One region of the Duganella paludis genome, then DNA from elsewhere that is predicted to be linked to it. Evidence: riboswitches for the same ligand, from Rfam matches in the RefSeq annotation. Region 1 holds a riboswitch; the other holds the start of a gene.

Evidence for each region. Region 1 has a riboswitch for thiamine pyrophosphate ahead of thiC (phosphomethylpyrimidine synthase ThiC). Riboswitches for the same ligand answer to the same signal wherever they lie in the genome.
Region 2: it holds a riboswitch for thiamine pyrophosphate, as region 1 does, so the genes downstream of both, ACXZ1M_RS03625 (TonB-dependent siderophore receptor) here and thiC (phosphomethylpyrimidine synthase ThiC) in region 1, are expected to answer to the same signal.

The regions. Positions count from the first base shown of each region.
Region 1 is NZ_CM136922.1:4,083,084-4,091,014, forward strand. Features, by position in the region: gene ACXZ1M_RS18070 (crotonase/enoyl-CoA hydratase family protein) at 1-408, shown strand, start outside; gene ACXZ1M_RS18075 (DUF2200 domain-containing protein) at 432-782, opposite strand; TPP riboswitch at 879-982, shown strand; gene thiC (phosphomethylpyrimidine synthase ThiC) at 1,057-2,940, shown strand; gene thiS (sulfur carrier protein ThiS) at 2,947-3,150, shown strand; gene ACXZ1M_RS18090 (thiazole synthase) at 3,164-3,943, shown strand; gene thiD (bifunctional hydroxymethylpyrimidine kinase/phosphomethylpyrimidine kinase) at 3,952-4,743, shown strand; gene thiE (thiamine phosphate synthase) at 4,757-5,374, shown strand; gene ACXZ1M_RS18105 (ANTAR domain-containing response regulator) at 5,444-6,076, shown strand; gene ACXZ1M_RS18110 (response regulator) at 6,281-6,733, shown strand; gene ACXZ1M_RS18115 (Gfo/Idh/MocA family protein) at 6,846-7,775, shown strand; gene ACXZ1M_RS18120 (S-(hydroxymethyl)glutathione dehydrogenase/class III alcohol dehydrogenase) at 7,813-7,931, shown strand, end outside.
Region 2 is NZ_CM136922.1:796,568-804,498, forward strand. Features, by position in the region: gene ACXZ1M_RS03600 (hypothetical protein) at 1-103, opposite strand, end outside; gene ompR (osmolarity response regulator transcription factor OmpR) at 339-1,106, shown strand; gene ACXZ1M_RS03610 (sensor histidine kinase) at 1,122-2,477, shown strand; gene ACXZ1M_RS03615 (hypothetical protein) at 2,477-3,226, shown strand; gene ACXZ1M_RS03620 (Imm26 family immunity protein) at 3,213-3,698, opposite strand; TPP riboswitch at 3,789-3,887, shown strand; gene ACXZ1M_RS03625 (TonB-dependent siderophore receptor) at 3,943-6,072, shown strand; gene ACXZ1M_RS03630 (AAA family ATPase) at 6,069-6,584, opposite strand; gene pnuC (nicotinamide riboside transporter PnuC) at 6,581-7,189, opposite strand; gene ACXZ1M_RS03640 (S46 family peptidase) at 7,222-7,931, opposite strand, start outside.

The DNA.
Region 1 (7,931 bases):
TCCGACGCGTGGTTCACCATCAAGGAAATCGATATCGGCATGGTGGCGGACGTGGGCACGCTGCAACGCCTGCCGCGCCTGATCGGCGAAGGCATGGCGCGCGAACTGGCCTACACCGCCCGCAAGTTCGATGCCGCCGAGGCGAAAGACATGCGCCTGGTGAACCGCGTGTTCGAATCGCTGGAAGCCTTGCGCGCCGGCGTGCGCGAGATCGCCGCGCAGATCGCCGCCAAGTCGCCACTGTCGGTGCGCGGCGTGAAGGAGATGATCACCTACGCCCGCGATCATTCCGTGGCCGATGGCCTGAACTACGTCGCCACCTGGAACGCCGCCATGCTGATGTCGGCCGACCTGCAAGCGGCCATGATGGCCGGCATGAGCAAATCCACCCCGCAGTTCAAGGACTAGCGCATGCACGGGGGCACGGGGCGCTAATGGCGCAGGATTTTTTCCATCGCCTTTCCTTTGGCGAGTTCGTCGATTAGCTTGTCCAGTTGGCGGATCTTGTGCATGAGCGGATCTTCAACATCTTCGACGCGGACGCCGCAGACCAGGCCTGTGATGAGCGCACTGTTTGGATGCATGGCCGGCGCCTCGTCGAAGAAAGCCTGAAAATCAATCCCCAGTTCGATTTGCCGGCGCAGCCCGGCATCGTCGTAGCCCGTCAACCAGCAGATGATCTGATCGACTTCTGCCTGCGTGCGTCCCTTGCGCTCGGCCTTCTGTACGTACAGCGGATATACCTTCGCAAACGCGGTCGTGAAAATGCGATGAGCCGACATGATTTGTCCCCTGTGCGGATTTCCGGCTAGGGTACTACGAAACCGGTTGGTGAAATTGAAAGGTTGGGCCTATAATTCCATCCGCTGCCGCAAGGTGGCACACGCTAGGGGTCCTGCGTCGCATTCTGCGGCGCGGGTGAGAAATACCCTCCGAACCTGATCTGGATAATGCCAGCGAAGGGAAGCTTAGGATGCCGCCGCTACTCCTGATTCATGTACGCGGGCTGTCGTCCAACCTCCTTTGCTGGCTCCTGTAGCCGAACAAAGGAGCCAAATGAACGCCAACGCCAAATTCCTCTCCGCCACCGCCACGGTGGACGAGGCAGCCATCAAGCCTTTACCCAATTCACGCAAAGTCTACGTCCAGGGCAGCCGCCCCGACATTCGCGTGCCGATGCGCGAGATCACCCAGTCCGACACGCCCGCATCGTTCGGCTTCGAAGCCAATCCGCCGATCTACGTCTACGACACCTCCGGCCCGTACACCGATCCGGAAGCAGCGATCGATATCCGCTCCGGCCTGGCCGCGACGCCGCGCCTGCCGTGGATACTGGAGCGCGGCGATACCGAGGAGCTGGACGGCCCGACCTCCGAGTATGGCCAGCAGCGTCTGGCCGATCCGCAACTGGCCGAACTGCGCTTCAACCTGCACCGCAAACCGCGCCGCGCGCGCGAAGGCCGCAACGTGACGCAGATGCACTACGCGCGGCAGGGCATCATCACGCCGGAGATGGAGTTCGTCGCCATCCGCGAGAACCTGCGCCGCCGGGAGTATCTGGAAAACCTGAAGAATTCTGGGCCGATGGGTCAGCGCCTGGCCGATTTGATGGGCCGCCAGCATCCGGGACAATCGTTCGGCGCCAGCATCCCGGCCGAGATCACGCCGGAATTCGTGCGCGAGGAAATCGCCCGTGGACGCGCCATCATTCCGGCCAATATCAATCACCCGGAAATCGAGCCGATGATCATCGGCCGCAATTTCCTGGTCAAGATCAACGCCAACATCGGCAACTCGGCGGTGACGTCGTCCATCGGCGAGGAAGTCGAGAAGATGACCTGGGCCATCCGCTGGGGCGGCGACAACGTCATGGATCTCTCCACCGGCAAGCATATACACGAAACGCGCGAGTGGATCATCCGTAACAGCCCCGTACCTATCGGCACCGTGCCGATTTACCAGGCGCTGGAGAAGGTCAACGGCAAGGCCGAAGATCTGACCTGGGAGATTTATCGCGATACGCTGATCGAACAGGCGGAGCAGGGTGTCGATTACTTCACCATCCATGCCGGTGTGCTGCTGCGCTATGTGCCGCTGACGGCCAAGCGCCTGACCGGCATCGTTTCGCGCGGCGGTTCGATCATGGCCAAGTGGTGCCTGGCGCATCACAAGGAGTCGTTCCTGTACACGCACTTCGAGGAGATCTGCCAGATCATGAAGGCGTATGACGTGTCGTTCTCGCTGGGCGACGGTTTGCGTCCAGGCTCGATTTATGACGCCAACGATGAGGCACAGCTGGGAGAACTGAAAACGCTGGGCGAGCTGACGCAGATCGCCTGGAAGCACGACGTGCAGGTGATGATCGAAGGCCCGGGCCACGTGCCGATGCAGCTGATCAAGGAGAATATGGATCTGCAGCTGGAGCAGTGCCATGAGGCGCCGTTCTACACGCTGGGACCACTGACCACCGATATCGCGCCGGGCTATGACCACATCACCTCCGGCATCGGCGCGGCGCAGATAGGCTGGTATGGCACGGCGATGCTGTGCTATGTGACGCCGAAGGAACATCTGGGCTTGCCGGACAAGAACGACGTCAAGGACGGCATCATCACGTACAAGATCGCGGCGCATGCGGCCGATCTGGCGAAGGGCCATCCAGGTGCACAGATCCGCGACAACGCGCTGTCCAAGGCGCGCTTTGAGTTCCGTTGGGATGACCAGTTCAATATCGGCCTGGATCCGGACAAGGCGCGCGAGTTCCACGACGAGACCCTGCCCAAGGATTCGGCCAAGGTGGCGCATTTCTGCTCCATGTGCGGGCCGCATTTCTGTTCGATGAAGATTACGCAGGAGGTGCGCGCGTATGCTGAGAACGGCATGCAGGTGAAGGCGGTGGAGTTCATGAAGAACGGCGCCGAGCTGTATTCCAAGGCGTGATCGATCATGATCGAGATTGAGTTGAATGGGGCGCGGCGCCAGGTGCCGTCGCAGCAGACGCTGGATCAGTTGATCGATGCGCTGGAGTTGACCGGGCAGGCGCTGGCGCTGGCGGTCAACCGCAATGTGGTGCCGCGCCAGCAGTGGCGGGAGCACGTCCTGCAGGCGCAGGACAAAGTGGATATCGTGCGCGCCATCGGCGGCGGTTAAATCGGAGACGGAAATGAGTGATGTATTAAAAATCGCAGGCAAGGAATATCGTTCGCGCCTGCTGGTCGGTAGTGGGAAGTATAAAGATCTGCAGCAGACGCGCGAAGCGACCGATGCAGCGGAGGCGGAGATTATTACGGTGGCGATCCGCCGCGTGAATATCGGCCAGGATCCGAAGGCGCCCAGTTTGCTCGATGTGTTGCCGCCTTCGCAGTACACGATACTGCCGAATACCGCCGGCTGCTATACGGCGAAGGATGCGGTCTACACTTTGCAGATGGCGCGCGAGCTGCTCAATGGCCACAAGCTGGTGAAGCTGGAGGTGCTGGGCGATGAGAAGACCTTGTTCCCGAATATGCCGGAGACGCTGGTCGCGGCCCGTGAACTGGTCAAGGATGGTTTCGATGTGATGGTCTACTGCAGCGACGATCCGATCCAGGCACGCATGCTGGAGGATATCGGTTGTGTGGCGGTGATGCCGCTGGCTTCCCTGATCGGCTCCGGCATGGGTATCCTGAATCCCTGGAACCTGTCGCTGATTATCGAGCAGGCCAAGGTGCCGGTGCTGGTCGATGCCGGCGTGGGTACGGCGTCCGATGCGGCCATCGCCATGGAGCTTGGTTGCGACGGTGTGCTGATGAACACCGCCATCGCCGGTGCGCAGGATCCGGTGCGCATGGCGCGCGCCATGAAGCTGGGCGTGCAGGCTGGGCGTGAGGCTTATCTGGCCGGGCGCATTCCGCGCAAGTTCGCGGCGTCGCCGTCGTCGCCGATGGCGGGCCGGCTGGCATGAGGGGTGGCTTGGCCACAGCCGGCAGCACGCGGCCATGCGTACTGGTGTTCGCCGGACTCGATCCGTCCGGCGGCGCCGGGCTGTCGGCCGATCTGCAGGCGCTGGCAGGGCAGGGCGTGCATGCGCTCACGGTCTGCACGGCGCTGACGGTGCAGGACAACGACCGCGTCTACGGCGTGCAGCCGGCGGAGGCGGAGTTGGTGCTGCGTCAGGCGCAGGCCTTGATCGACAAGATCGCCATCAGCGCGGTGAAGATCGGGATCACCGGCAGTGCTGCCAATGCGCTGGCGATTGCGCAGGTCATTGCGTGCCTGCGCGAGCGTCAGCCGGAGCTGCCGGTGGTGCTTGATCCGGTACTGGCCAGCGGTCATGGCGACCTGTTGTCGCGCGATGACGCGGTGCAGGCGCTGGCGCCGTTGCTGCCGCTGGCGACCGTCATCACGCCCAACGGCCCAGAGGCGCAGTCGCTGACCGACGCCACGCTGCCGAACGCGCAAGCGCAGCTGCTGCGCGCGCGCGGCGGCCGCCATGTTCTCATCACGGGCGGCCACGGCGACGGCGATGAAGTCGTCAACCGCTGGTACGGCCCGGGCGCGGAGCAGCCGTCGCGCGCCTGGCGCTGGACGCGGCTGGCGGGCGAGTTTCATGGCAGCGGTTGCACGCTGGCTTCCGCCATCGCCGGCCAACTGGCGCTGGGCCTGCCGACCGCCGTCGCGCTGGAGCACGCCCAGCAATACACCTATCACGCGCTGCGCGATGCTTACGCCATCGCCGCCGGCCAGCGCATTCCGCTGCGCTAACCAAGGAAAAATCATGCAAGGACTCTACCTCGTCACCCCCAACTGGGACGACACCAGCCGCCTGCTGCAATTGAGCGAACAGGCCATGCTGGCCGCGCCCATCGCGCTGCTGCAATACCGCCACAAGGAAGTCGGCCCGGTGCTGCGCCGTGAGCAGGCCACCGCGCTGCTGGCCCTGTGCCGCCGCCACCGCGTGCCCTTCATCGTAAACGACCACGTCGACCTGTGCATTGAGCTCGATGCCGACGGCGTCCATCTCGGCGGCACCGACGCCGAAGTGGCGCAGGTGCGCGCCCGCCTCGGCAAGAACAAGATCATCGGCGCCTCCTGCTACGGCGACATGCCGCGCGCGCTGAGCGCGCAGGAGGCCGGCGCCAGCTACGTCGCCTTCGGCGGTTTCTACCCGTCGCGCGTGAAAAAGTACGCGGTCACCACGCAGCCGGCCATCCTCGACCAGGCGCGCGACGTGATCCGCGTGCCGACCGTGGTGATCGGCGGCATGACGCCGGAAAACGCCGCACCGCTGGTGGCGCGCGGCGCCAGCATGGTGGCGGCCATCAGCAGCGTCTACCAAGCTGAAAGTGTGGCCCAGGCGGTGGGGGAATTCCAATCGCTTTTCGCACAGCAATAAAATCGCTTGGAGTGTGGGGGGATTTCGGTCATATAATGAGGCGTTAGTATTAGCCTAAGGTTTCCGCTCATGACTGCATCTACTCCCACTCCGAAGCGCTCGATTCTCATCGTCGACGACGATCCTCTGCTGCTCGACTTCCTCGGGGAAGTGCTGGGCCATGCCGGTTACGAAGTCGTCAAGGCGTCTTCCGCCGAACAAGCCCTGCAAGCCATCGCCCAGCGCGAGCCGGACCTGGCCCTGCTGGACATCCACATGCCCGGCATGAACGGCCTGGAGCTGGCCAAGCAACTGCACGCCACCAGTTCGGTGCCGTTCATGTTCCTGTCCGGCCGTGGCGACGCCGACGCCGGCAAGCAGGCCGCCTCCTACGGCGCGGTCGGCTTCCTGGTCAAGCCGGTCGATGAAAAACACCTGATGCCGGCGTTTGCCGCCGGTCTGGCGCGCGCCGATGAAATCCGTCAGCTGCGCCGCACCGAGCTGAATTTGAACGCGGCCCTGGCCGCCGGTCGCGAAACCAGCCTGGCCGTGGGCTTGCTAATGTGCAAATTCCAGACCGACCGCAACACCGCCTTCGAGGTGCTGCGCGACCACGCCCGCTCGAACCGGCGCAAGGTCAACGAGGTGGCCGACCAGTTGCTGGCCGCCGAGGAAACATTGAACAGCTTGCATACCGCGTTCAGCAACCGTCTGAAAAAGTAAACGGAAGGGGCAATTTTCCTTGCTCTAAATCATTTCTGATATACACTATCGTCTGAGCGGCGGATAAAGCTTATCCGTCCGCCTCACCAGCGGCAGGACCTAAAACTGCATCTGCCGCGTCATTGGCCGCCTGCACCCTGCGCCACGCCCTACATTTCGGCCCAACTCCGCCGAGCTTGCACTTAGCTTCCAGCGGAGACCGATATGACCAATGATTTGCCTACCAGTACCTATCGTCCATTCACCGAAGACAGCGGTGGCGCCATCGGCTTTTCGATTTTTGCATCCGCCCCGCGCGTGCTGCATGTCGATAGCGACCACGATGCGGCGCTGGTGCTGGCGGCGCTGCTGGTGCCGGAAACCCAGGTGACCCATGTGCCGACCTTGGCCGCAGCGCAGGAGCTGCTGCAAAAAGAGAAATTCGCGCTGGTGGTGCTGGACCCGGATCTGCCGGACGGCGATGGCCTCGACCTGCTGGCCGAGCTGCGCCGCGAGCAAGCCGACGCGCGCGTGCTGATGTACTCGGCCCGCCATCCGGAACACCACCAGGCCGGCAACGCCTTTCTGCCCAAGCCGTGGACTTCGCCGCGCCAGCTGTGGCGCACGGTGTCGGACCTGCTGGGCGTCGGTACTGCGATGCCGGTTGAACCCCAATAATCGCAATATTGATAATAAATACTCGGTGACGCCGGTCCGCGCTTGTTGCGCGCTTGGCTGAGGTGATAGGCTGCATGATTCGCCAGAATCAACTCAATCAGGAAAGAACGGAATGACGTCACCTATCAAACTCGCCATCGTCGGCGTGGGCAAAATCGTTTACGACCAACACTTGCCGGCGATCCGCGCCAATGCCGATTACGCGCTGGTCGCCACGGCCAGCCGCAACAACACCATCGACAACGTCCCCAGCTTCCCGACCATCGAGGCGATGCTGGCGGCCGATCCGTCCATCGAAGCCGTTTCGCTGTGCATGCCGCCGCAGTACCGCTACGCCGCCGCGCGCAAGGCGCTGGCCGCCGGCAAGCACGTGTTCATGGAAAAGCCGCCCGGCGCCACCCTGTCGGAAGTGGCCGACCTGGAATCCTACGCCGCCGAACAGGGCGTGAGCCTGTTCGCCAGCTGGCACTCGCGCTATGCGCCGGGCGTGCAGCCGGCCAAGGCCCACCTGGCCGCCAACGCGCCGACCGCGATGCACGTGATCTGGAAGGAAGACGTGCGCCAGTGGCACCCGAACCAGGACTGGATCTGGCAGGCCGGCGGCCTGGGCGTGTTCGATCCGGGCATCAACGCGCTGTCGATCGTCACCGAGATCCTGCCGTCGGCGGTGTTCCTGACCCAGGCCGCGCTGGAGTTCCCTGAAAACCGCGACGCGCCGATCGGCGCCGACCTGCATTTCCAGAACGCCGACGGCGTCAAGGTGCACGCGGAATTCGACTGGCGCCAGACCGGCAAGCAAAGCTGGGACATCATCGTCACCACCGCCAAGGGCGAGCTGCGCCTGGCCGATGGCGGCGCGCGCCTGTGGATCGACGGCGCCGAGCAGGCGCTGGAGAAAGAGGCCGAGTACCCGTCGCTGTACCAGCGTTTCGCCGAGATCGTCCGCGCCGGCAAGTCCGACGTCGACGTGGCGCCGCTGCGCCATGTGGCCGATGCTTTCATGCTGGGGAAACGTAAAGTGGTGGACGCGTTCCACGATTGATTTTGTTATCATGATGTTCCAACGCGAAAGGAACATCATGAAAACCAAAGCAGCCGTTGCCTGGCAAGCGGGCAAGCCCCTGACGATTGAAGAAGTCGAATTGGGCGGCCCGCGCGAAGGCGAAGTGCTGGTCGAAATCAAGGCCACCGGCATCTG
Region 2 (7,931 bases), 3.3 Mb from region 1:
GGCCCTGCTGGTGCTGCGGTTCGCGCCGTTGCGGGCCGTCGCCGCCGTCGGCATGCGCCACGGCGCCGGCCAACAGGCCGCAACACACCAACGCGGAGGCCAAAGAAGACCGAACGCAAAAAGATGCGCTTGCTGCCGCGAATATTTTTTTGTGATCGATGAACATGGCGTTCCTAAAGAGCTGAATCTATGCCCGCAGTGTATGATGCTTTGACCGAGGGGGTAAGGCGAATTGGGTAAAGTTTGTAATAATTTGTAATGGGTCGTCCTGCGCGCGTTTTCGCAGAGCGAATATGACGTTACCATAGCAACATGAATAAGACAAATCCGGCCATCAAATGACTAGCACAACGACTGAATCCAACAACACCGCCGCCAATTCGAACGGGCACGCGGCCAAGATCATGGTGGTCGACGACGATGTGCGCCTGCGCGACCTGCTGCGCCGCTACCTCACCGAACAAGGCTTCAACGTCTTCACCGCCGAAAGCGCGACCGCCATGAACAAGCTGTGGCTGCGCGAACGTTACGACCTGCTGGTGCTGGACCTGATGCTGCCCGGCGAAGACGGCCTGTCGATCTGCCGCCGCCTGCGCGGCGCCGGCGACCAGACGCCGATCATCATGCTGACCGCCAAAGGCGAAGACGTCGACCGCATCGTCGGCCTGGAAATGGGCGCCGACGACTACCTGCCCAAGCCATTCAATCCGCGCGAGCTGGTGGCCCGCATCGGCGCCGTGCTGCGCCGCCGCGGCCCGGACGAAATCCCCGGCGCGCCGTCGGAAACCCCGCAGACCTTCGAGTTCGGCCAGTTCGTGCTGGACCTGGGCACGCGCACGCTGAAGAAAAACGGCGAGACGGTGCCGCTGACCACCGGCGAATTCTCGGTGCTGAAGGTATTCGCACGCCATGCGCGCCAACCGCTGTCGCGCGAAAAGCTGATGGAGCTGGCGCGCGGCCGCGAGTACGAAGTCTTCGACCGCAGCCTGGACGTGCAAATCTCGCGCCTGCGCAAGCTGATCGAACCCGATCCATCGAGCCCGCTGTACATCCAGACCGTGTGGGGCCTGGGCTATGTGTTCATCCCGGAGGGCCAACCGCGCTAAGGCGCGGGTGCGTACATGAAGTCGTTGTTCTCCCTCCGCCTGGCCAGCCTGAAAAGCGGCTTATTCTGGCGCACCTTCTTCCTGCTGGGCGCCCTGACCACCACCAGCATGACGGCCTGGGTCGGCATGATCAGCGTGGTGCAGCACGAGCCGCAGGTGCAGCAGATCTCCTCGCAGGTGATCTCGGTGGTCACCATCACGCACGCCGCCCTCACCCACTCCGCGCCGGAACTGCGGCGCGAACTGCTGTTCGAGCTGGTGTCCAACGAGGGCATCCGCGTGTTCCCGCTGGAGGAGGACGACAAGGTCGAGCCGCCGGCCAGCAATGCCCTGATGCCGGACATCGAAAAGCTGGTCAAAGCCAAGCTGGGCGCCGACACGCGCTTTTCCTCCAACGTCAACGGCGTATCCGGCTTCTGGGTCAGCTTCAACATCGACGACGACGCCTACTGGCTGATGCTGGAGCGCGAACGCATACGCGGCCTGACCGGCATCCAGTGGCTGGGCTGGGCCAGCGTGGTGTCGGTGGTGTCGCTGGTGGGCGCGGCCTTCATCTCCAGCCTGATCAACCTGCCGCTGCGCCGGCTGACGCAGGCCACGCGCGACTTCGCACAGGGCAAGCGCCCGGCGCCGCTGCCGGAAAAAGGGCCGCTTGAAATCATGGAGGCGAATCGCAGCTTCAACCAGATGGTCGATGAACTACAGCAGGTGGAGTCGGACCGCGCTGTGATCCTGGCCGGCATTTCGCACGACCTGCGCACGCCGCTGGCGCGCATGCAGCTGGAGCTGGAGATGGCCAACCTGTCGACCGAGGCGCGCGAGGGCATGCAGTCCGACATCGGCCAGATGGACGACATCATCGGCCAGTTCCTCGACTACGCCAAACCAACCGAGGCGTCGAGCTTCATCAACGTCGACATCAGCGAGCTGCTGGGCGACACCGCGCACGAGGCCTCGCGCCTGCCCGATGTGCGCATCGACACCGACATCGAGCCCGGCGCGCATGCGATGGGCAACGCCACCGACATCAAGCGCGTCATCAACAACCTGATCGAGAATGCGCGCCGCTACGGCAAGACGCCGGACAGCGACGTCACCGAGATCGACATCAAGTGCAGCGTCAAGGTGGTGCACGCGGTCAAGCGGGTGGTGATCGAGGTGCAGGACCACGGCAACGGCGTGCCGGCGGACCAGATCGAGCAGCTGCTCAAGCCCTTCACGCGGCTCGACACCGCGCGCGGCCAGGCCAACGGCGCCGGCCTCGGACTGGCCATCGTCGACCGTGTGCTGAGCCGCCACGGCGCCGAACTGCAGGTGCGCAACCGCGAAGGCGGCGGCTTGCAGATCGTGATCATGATGAAGGCGTTGTGATGCGGCGTGCGTTAGGTTGCGCCACGTTTGGCGCCGCCCTGCGCGGCATGTCCGGCGCTGGCATCGCCGCTGCGGCGATCGCGGGCGCCACCGCTGCAGGCGCGGCCATCGCCGCCCGCCCAGCCGCGCCGGCCGTCGTGCAGATGCGCGAGCCGAGCGCCGAGGAACGCAGCTCCTTCGACGACTACTACCGCGAGCACGTGCCGGCGCGCGTCAGCGGCGGGCCGTCGCTGTTCGCGCCCATGTTCGACATCTCGCGCCGTCGCGGCGAAGCCTGGCATGTGATTGCGCGCGTGGACTCCTCGCCGCGCCACCACTCGCCGGAACTATGCCGCCAGGTCCGCACCAGCTACATCTACGACGCCAAGGCGCCCAAGGGCCAGCGCTGGGTGCCATCTACCGCAGCACCGGAGTGGTACGTCTGGCTGGCCACGCCCAAAGTCATCTGCACCGCCGCCCAGTACACGGTGCGCATGGACCCGGCCGTGAGCAACGCGGACGCCACCGCGCTGCTGCGCCAGCACCGCGACCTGCTGCTGCGCGCACGCCTGCTCTTCGCCGGCAATTCCGGCTGCGCGCGCCAACGCGCCCTCACCTTCCGCCTGAACGCCATCGAACCGGCGCCGCCGGCCAATGGCGCGCCGGCGATGGTGGGCATGGTCTTCGAGAGCGACCGCGACACGCATGTGCGCGTCGCCGTGCGCAAGCATCGCGGGGAATACGCGGCGTGGAACGTCAGTTGCGATTGATGGGATGTTCCGGCGCTTCCAGCAGCTTGGTCAGCAATAGCTCCGTCGAGCCGTAGCCGTACAGCGAATCGGTCTCCAGGCCCTGGGTTTCGTAGGGCACGGATTCCTCGCGCTCCGAGCGGCTCGGATCGGCATCGGCGTAGGTCACGCGCCAGGCGCGCTTGAGGGCGTCGGCGCGGCGCAGGAATTGCGGCACCGGCCACATGGCCGGATCCCAGTGCTCGATATCGCCCAACACGCGCCAGTGGCCGCTGGCCAGCGCCATGTCGCCGCAGCGCAGCACCTTGACGGCGTCCTGCGGACGCAGGGTGTTCAACTCCTCCACCGACGGCAAGCGCGCCAGCTTGGGACCGAACAGGTACGCGAGCATGATTTTGCTGCCGGGCGACAGCCGCGCCACCAGACCCCATCCGTAGCCACCGTCCAGCAAAGGCACGGCAAACCAGCTCCCCTCTTGATACGACTGCTTCATTCACACCCTTTCATCGGCGCCGGCGGCGCAAGTCCGCAGTGTAGCCAGAGCGCGCAAAACGCGGCGCACGCCTCCGACTGTGCTACACTGGCGCCTCGCTAGGGGTCCTGGAACGTCGTTTCCGGGTGAGAGATACCCTTCGTACCTGATCTGGATAATGCCAGCGAAGGAAAGCGCAAATGTGGTTCTCCCCTCCTTTGATGGCTCTCTTCGCGGCTCCCAGCCGAACAAGTAGAGAGCAGATATGTCCACACCAAACCTTGCAGTGACCGCCATCGCGTTGGCGGTGTTACAGATGACTTCCGCCGCCGCCGAAGAGGTCGACCAGACGATGCAGGAAGTCGTCGTCACCGCCACCAAGACCCGCGCCGCCTCGGCCGCCGTGGCCGGCTTTTCCAATGCGCCGCTGCTGGAGACCCCGGCCTCGGTCAGCGTGATCACGGCTCAGCAGATGCTCGACCTGCAGATCCGCTCCACCACCGACGCCGCCAAATTCGACGCCAGCCTGAGCGACGCCTACAACGCGGTCGGCTACGCCGAGCAGTTTTCGATCCGCGGCTTCAAACTGGACAACGCGTCCAGCTACCGCAAGGACGGCACCGCCATCGCCGGCGACACCCAGATCCCGCTGGAGAACAAGGAACGCCTGGAAGTGCTCAAAGGCCTGTCCGGCCTGCAGGCCGGCGTCAGCGCGCCGGGCGGCATGATCAACTTCGTCACCAAGCGCCCGACCGACACGCCGCTGCGCACCGTGGTGCTGGAAACGCGTGAACGCGGCACGCTGTACGGCGCGCTCGACCTGGGCGGCCGCTTCGAGAACAGCGATTTCGGCTACCGCATCAACGCCGCCGGCGAGCGCCTGCGCTCCTACATCAAGGGCGCGGACGGCAACCGCAAGTTCGTCTCCGGCGCCTTCGACTGGCGCATCTCGCCACAGGCGCTGCTGCAGATCGACGCCGACTACCAACGCAAATCGCAGATCACCGCGCCGGGCTACCAGCTGCTCAACAACCTCACCCTGCCGGTGGTCGATGCCGACGTGCTGCTCAACGACCAGCCGTGGACCCGTCCCGTTGAAACCACTAGCAGCAATATCGGCGTGCGCTTCGAATACCAGTTCTCGCCCGAATGGAACGCCACCCTCAGCGCCAACCAGCACCACTTCAAGCGCGACGATTACACCGCCTTCCCTTACGGCTGCAGCGCGCAGGACCTGTATCCGGGCTACTGCGGCAATGGCGACTACGACGTCTACAACTACATCAGCAAGGGCGAGAAGAAATCGCCGCTGACGGCGCAGGCGCTGCTGCAAGGCCGCTTCGCCTCGGGCGCCATCGAGCACGAACTCACCGTCGGCGCGTCGTTCTTCAAGAACAGCGAAAAATGGGGCGACTACCTGTACGACTATTCCGGCACCAGCAATATCTACCATCCGGTGGTGGTGCCACCGGCCGAGGGCGACAGCGGTCCGGTGGCCGAGCGCCGCCGCGACAACGAGCGCGCCGTGTTCGCGCAGGACATCGTCAGCCTGAACGCGCAGCTCAAGCTGCACGCGGGCGCGCGCTACGTCCAGGTCAAGCGCGACGAATATGTGGAGCCGGACGAAGACGAGCTTGTGCCGCCGCCGTACGCCCACACCGATATCGGCTTCTGGCTGCCGAACGTGGCACTGGTGTACAACGTGCGTCCCAACGTCGCCATGTACGCCTCCTACGCGCAGGGCCTGGAACATGGCGGCGTGGCGCCGCTGGGCACCAAGAACAGGCACCGCGCGCTGGCGCCAAGTAAATCGAAGCAGGTGGAAGTGGGCATCAAAGCCGACCTGCGCCAGGACCTGAGCGCCACCGTGGCCCTGTTCCAGATCCGCAAAGGCCTGGAATACACGGACGCCGACAAATACTACGTGCGCAACGGCGAGGCGCAGAACCGTGGCCTCGAACTGTCGTTGAACGGCCGCGCCACGCGCGAGCTGACGGTGGGCTTCTCGGCCACCGCGCTCAACACGCAGCAAAGCGGCACCGGTTCGGCGGAGCTGGACGGCAAGCGCGTGACCGACGTCGCCGCGTTCAAGTCTTCGGTGTATGCGGACTACGCGGTGCCGCAAGTGACGGGCCTGAAGGTCGGCGCCAACTGGCTCTACTCCGGCAAGAAAGCCTTCGACGCGGCCAACACCGTGTTCGTGCCGAAGTACCACGTGACCAACCTGAGCGCGTCCTACGCCACCCGCATCGGCAACGTCGGCACGACCTTCCGCGCCGGCATCGACAACGCCTTCGACAAGTTCTACTGGCGCGATGTCACGCCGGACCTGGGCGGCTATCTGATGCCGGGCGCCTCGCGTACCTTCCGCGTGTCGGCGCAGTTCGACCTTTAAAGTTGGGCCAGCGCGCTCGCCACCGTGGCGACGCGCTGTTCGACGCTGCCGCTCACCGGCAGGTAGGGAATGCCGCGTGCCGCCAGTTCTTCCAGCAGCATGCGGTTGATGGTGATGCTCACTTCTTCATCTTCACGTTGCAGGCCGTCCGCCACCCACGGGATGTCGGATGCCGTCACCAGCGTGACGTCGTAATCGCTTGCATGCGCATCGGCCAGGACGGCCAGTTGATCGTCTATGCCGCCGAAATAATGGCGGCTGTAGACCGCCGTCATCAACGGCGTGGTGTCGCAGAACAGGAAGCCGTGCGCGCGCGGCGCGGCCACCTCCTCGTGCGCGCGCTGCGTGCGGGCGATGTGGATCTGGTCCGCCGCCACCGGCACGCGGCCGGCGGCGTCCACGAACTCCCTCAGGTATTCCGGCACCCACAAGGTGCCGTAGCGCTGCGCCAGCGCGGCGGCCAGCGTGGTCTTGCCGGAAGACGCCGTGCCGAGTATCGCGACCCGTTTCATTCCAGCGCCAGGCGGCGGCCGCCGGTGCCGGTGTCGCCGCTCCATGCGCGCAGGCCGACCGCCGCCATGCCGACGAAGACGCCGTACAGGATCGCGGTCAGGATCAGGTTCTTGTGCAGGTACAGGCCCACATACAGCACGTCGACGATGATCCAGACGTGCCAGTTCTCGATCTTTTTACGCGACAGCAGCAGCTGGCCGACCAGCGAACCGGCCGTCAAGAAGCCGTCCGAGTGCGGCACGTCGGTATCGGTATAGGTCTTGAGGAACCAGGCCAGCACCACGAAGCCGCCCAGCCACGCGGCGGCGGCGGTCCAGCGGCCGCGCGCCGTCAGCGAAGTGACCGGCAGTCGCTCATGGCTGTCGTCGCCCTTCAGCCATTGATACCAGCCGAAGATCGAGACGGCGATGAACACCAGTTGCAGGCCCATGTCGCCGTACAGGCGCGAACCGAAAAATACCAGACCATAGGTGGCCGACGAGATGATCGCAAACAGCCAGCCCCAATGGCTCTGGCGGATGTTGAACCACACCGTCGCCACCGACAGCATGAACGACAGCAGCTCCAGCGGAGTCGTGGCAAATACTGCCAGGTGCAAAGGCATATTCGCATAACTTAACAGGAGCGGCAGCGTGTTCATTTTTTAGGGTACTTGATGGTCATTTCTTTGAGCAGGTTGTCGGCATGGTCGACTTCCGCCATCACCCACAGCATATACCGGATATCCAGATGGATGGCGCGGGTGATGTCGCGGTCGAAGTACCAGTCCTTGGTGATGGACTCGTAGGTCGAATCGAAATTCAGGCCGATCAGCTCACCGCGCTTGTTCATCACCGCCGAACCGGAATTGCCGCCGGTGGTGTCGGCGCTGGTCAGGAAGTCGACCGGCACCGTGCCCAGGATAGTATCCTTGAACTGACCGTAGCGCTTGGCCTTGATGGCTTCCAGCAGATTGGCCGGCGCGTTGAACGGCTCCTTGCCGGTGTTCTTCTCAACGATGCCTTCGATGGTGGTGAACGGGCCCTTGGTGATGCCGTCCTTCGGCGAGTACGGCGACACGGTGCCATAGGTCACGCGCAGCGTCGAATTCGCATCCGGATAGACCGGCTTGCCCTGCGACTTCTTGTACGCGATCACGGCCGCCATGTATTGCGGGATCACACGTTCCAGGTTGCCGTCCAATTCCTTGCGGCGTTCCTTGAGCGACTGCGCCACGCCGTCGATCTTCACCGCCAGCTTGAGGAAGGCGTCGTTCGAGGCGCGCACAGCGTCGGCGTCCTTGCCGACCCACGCCAGGCGTTGCGCGGTGTCGCCCAGTTGCGACTGCGCGTACAGCGCAGGCACGG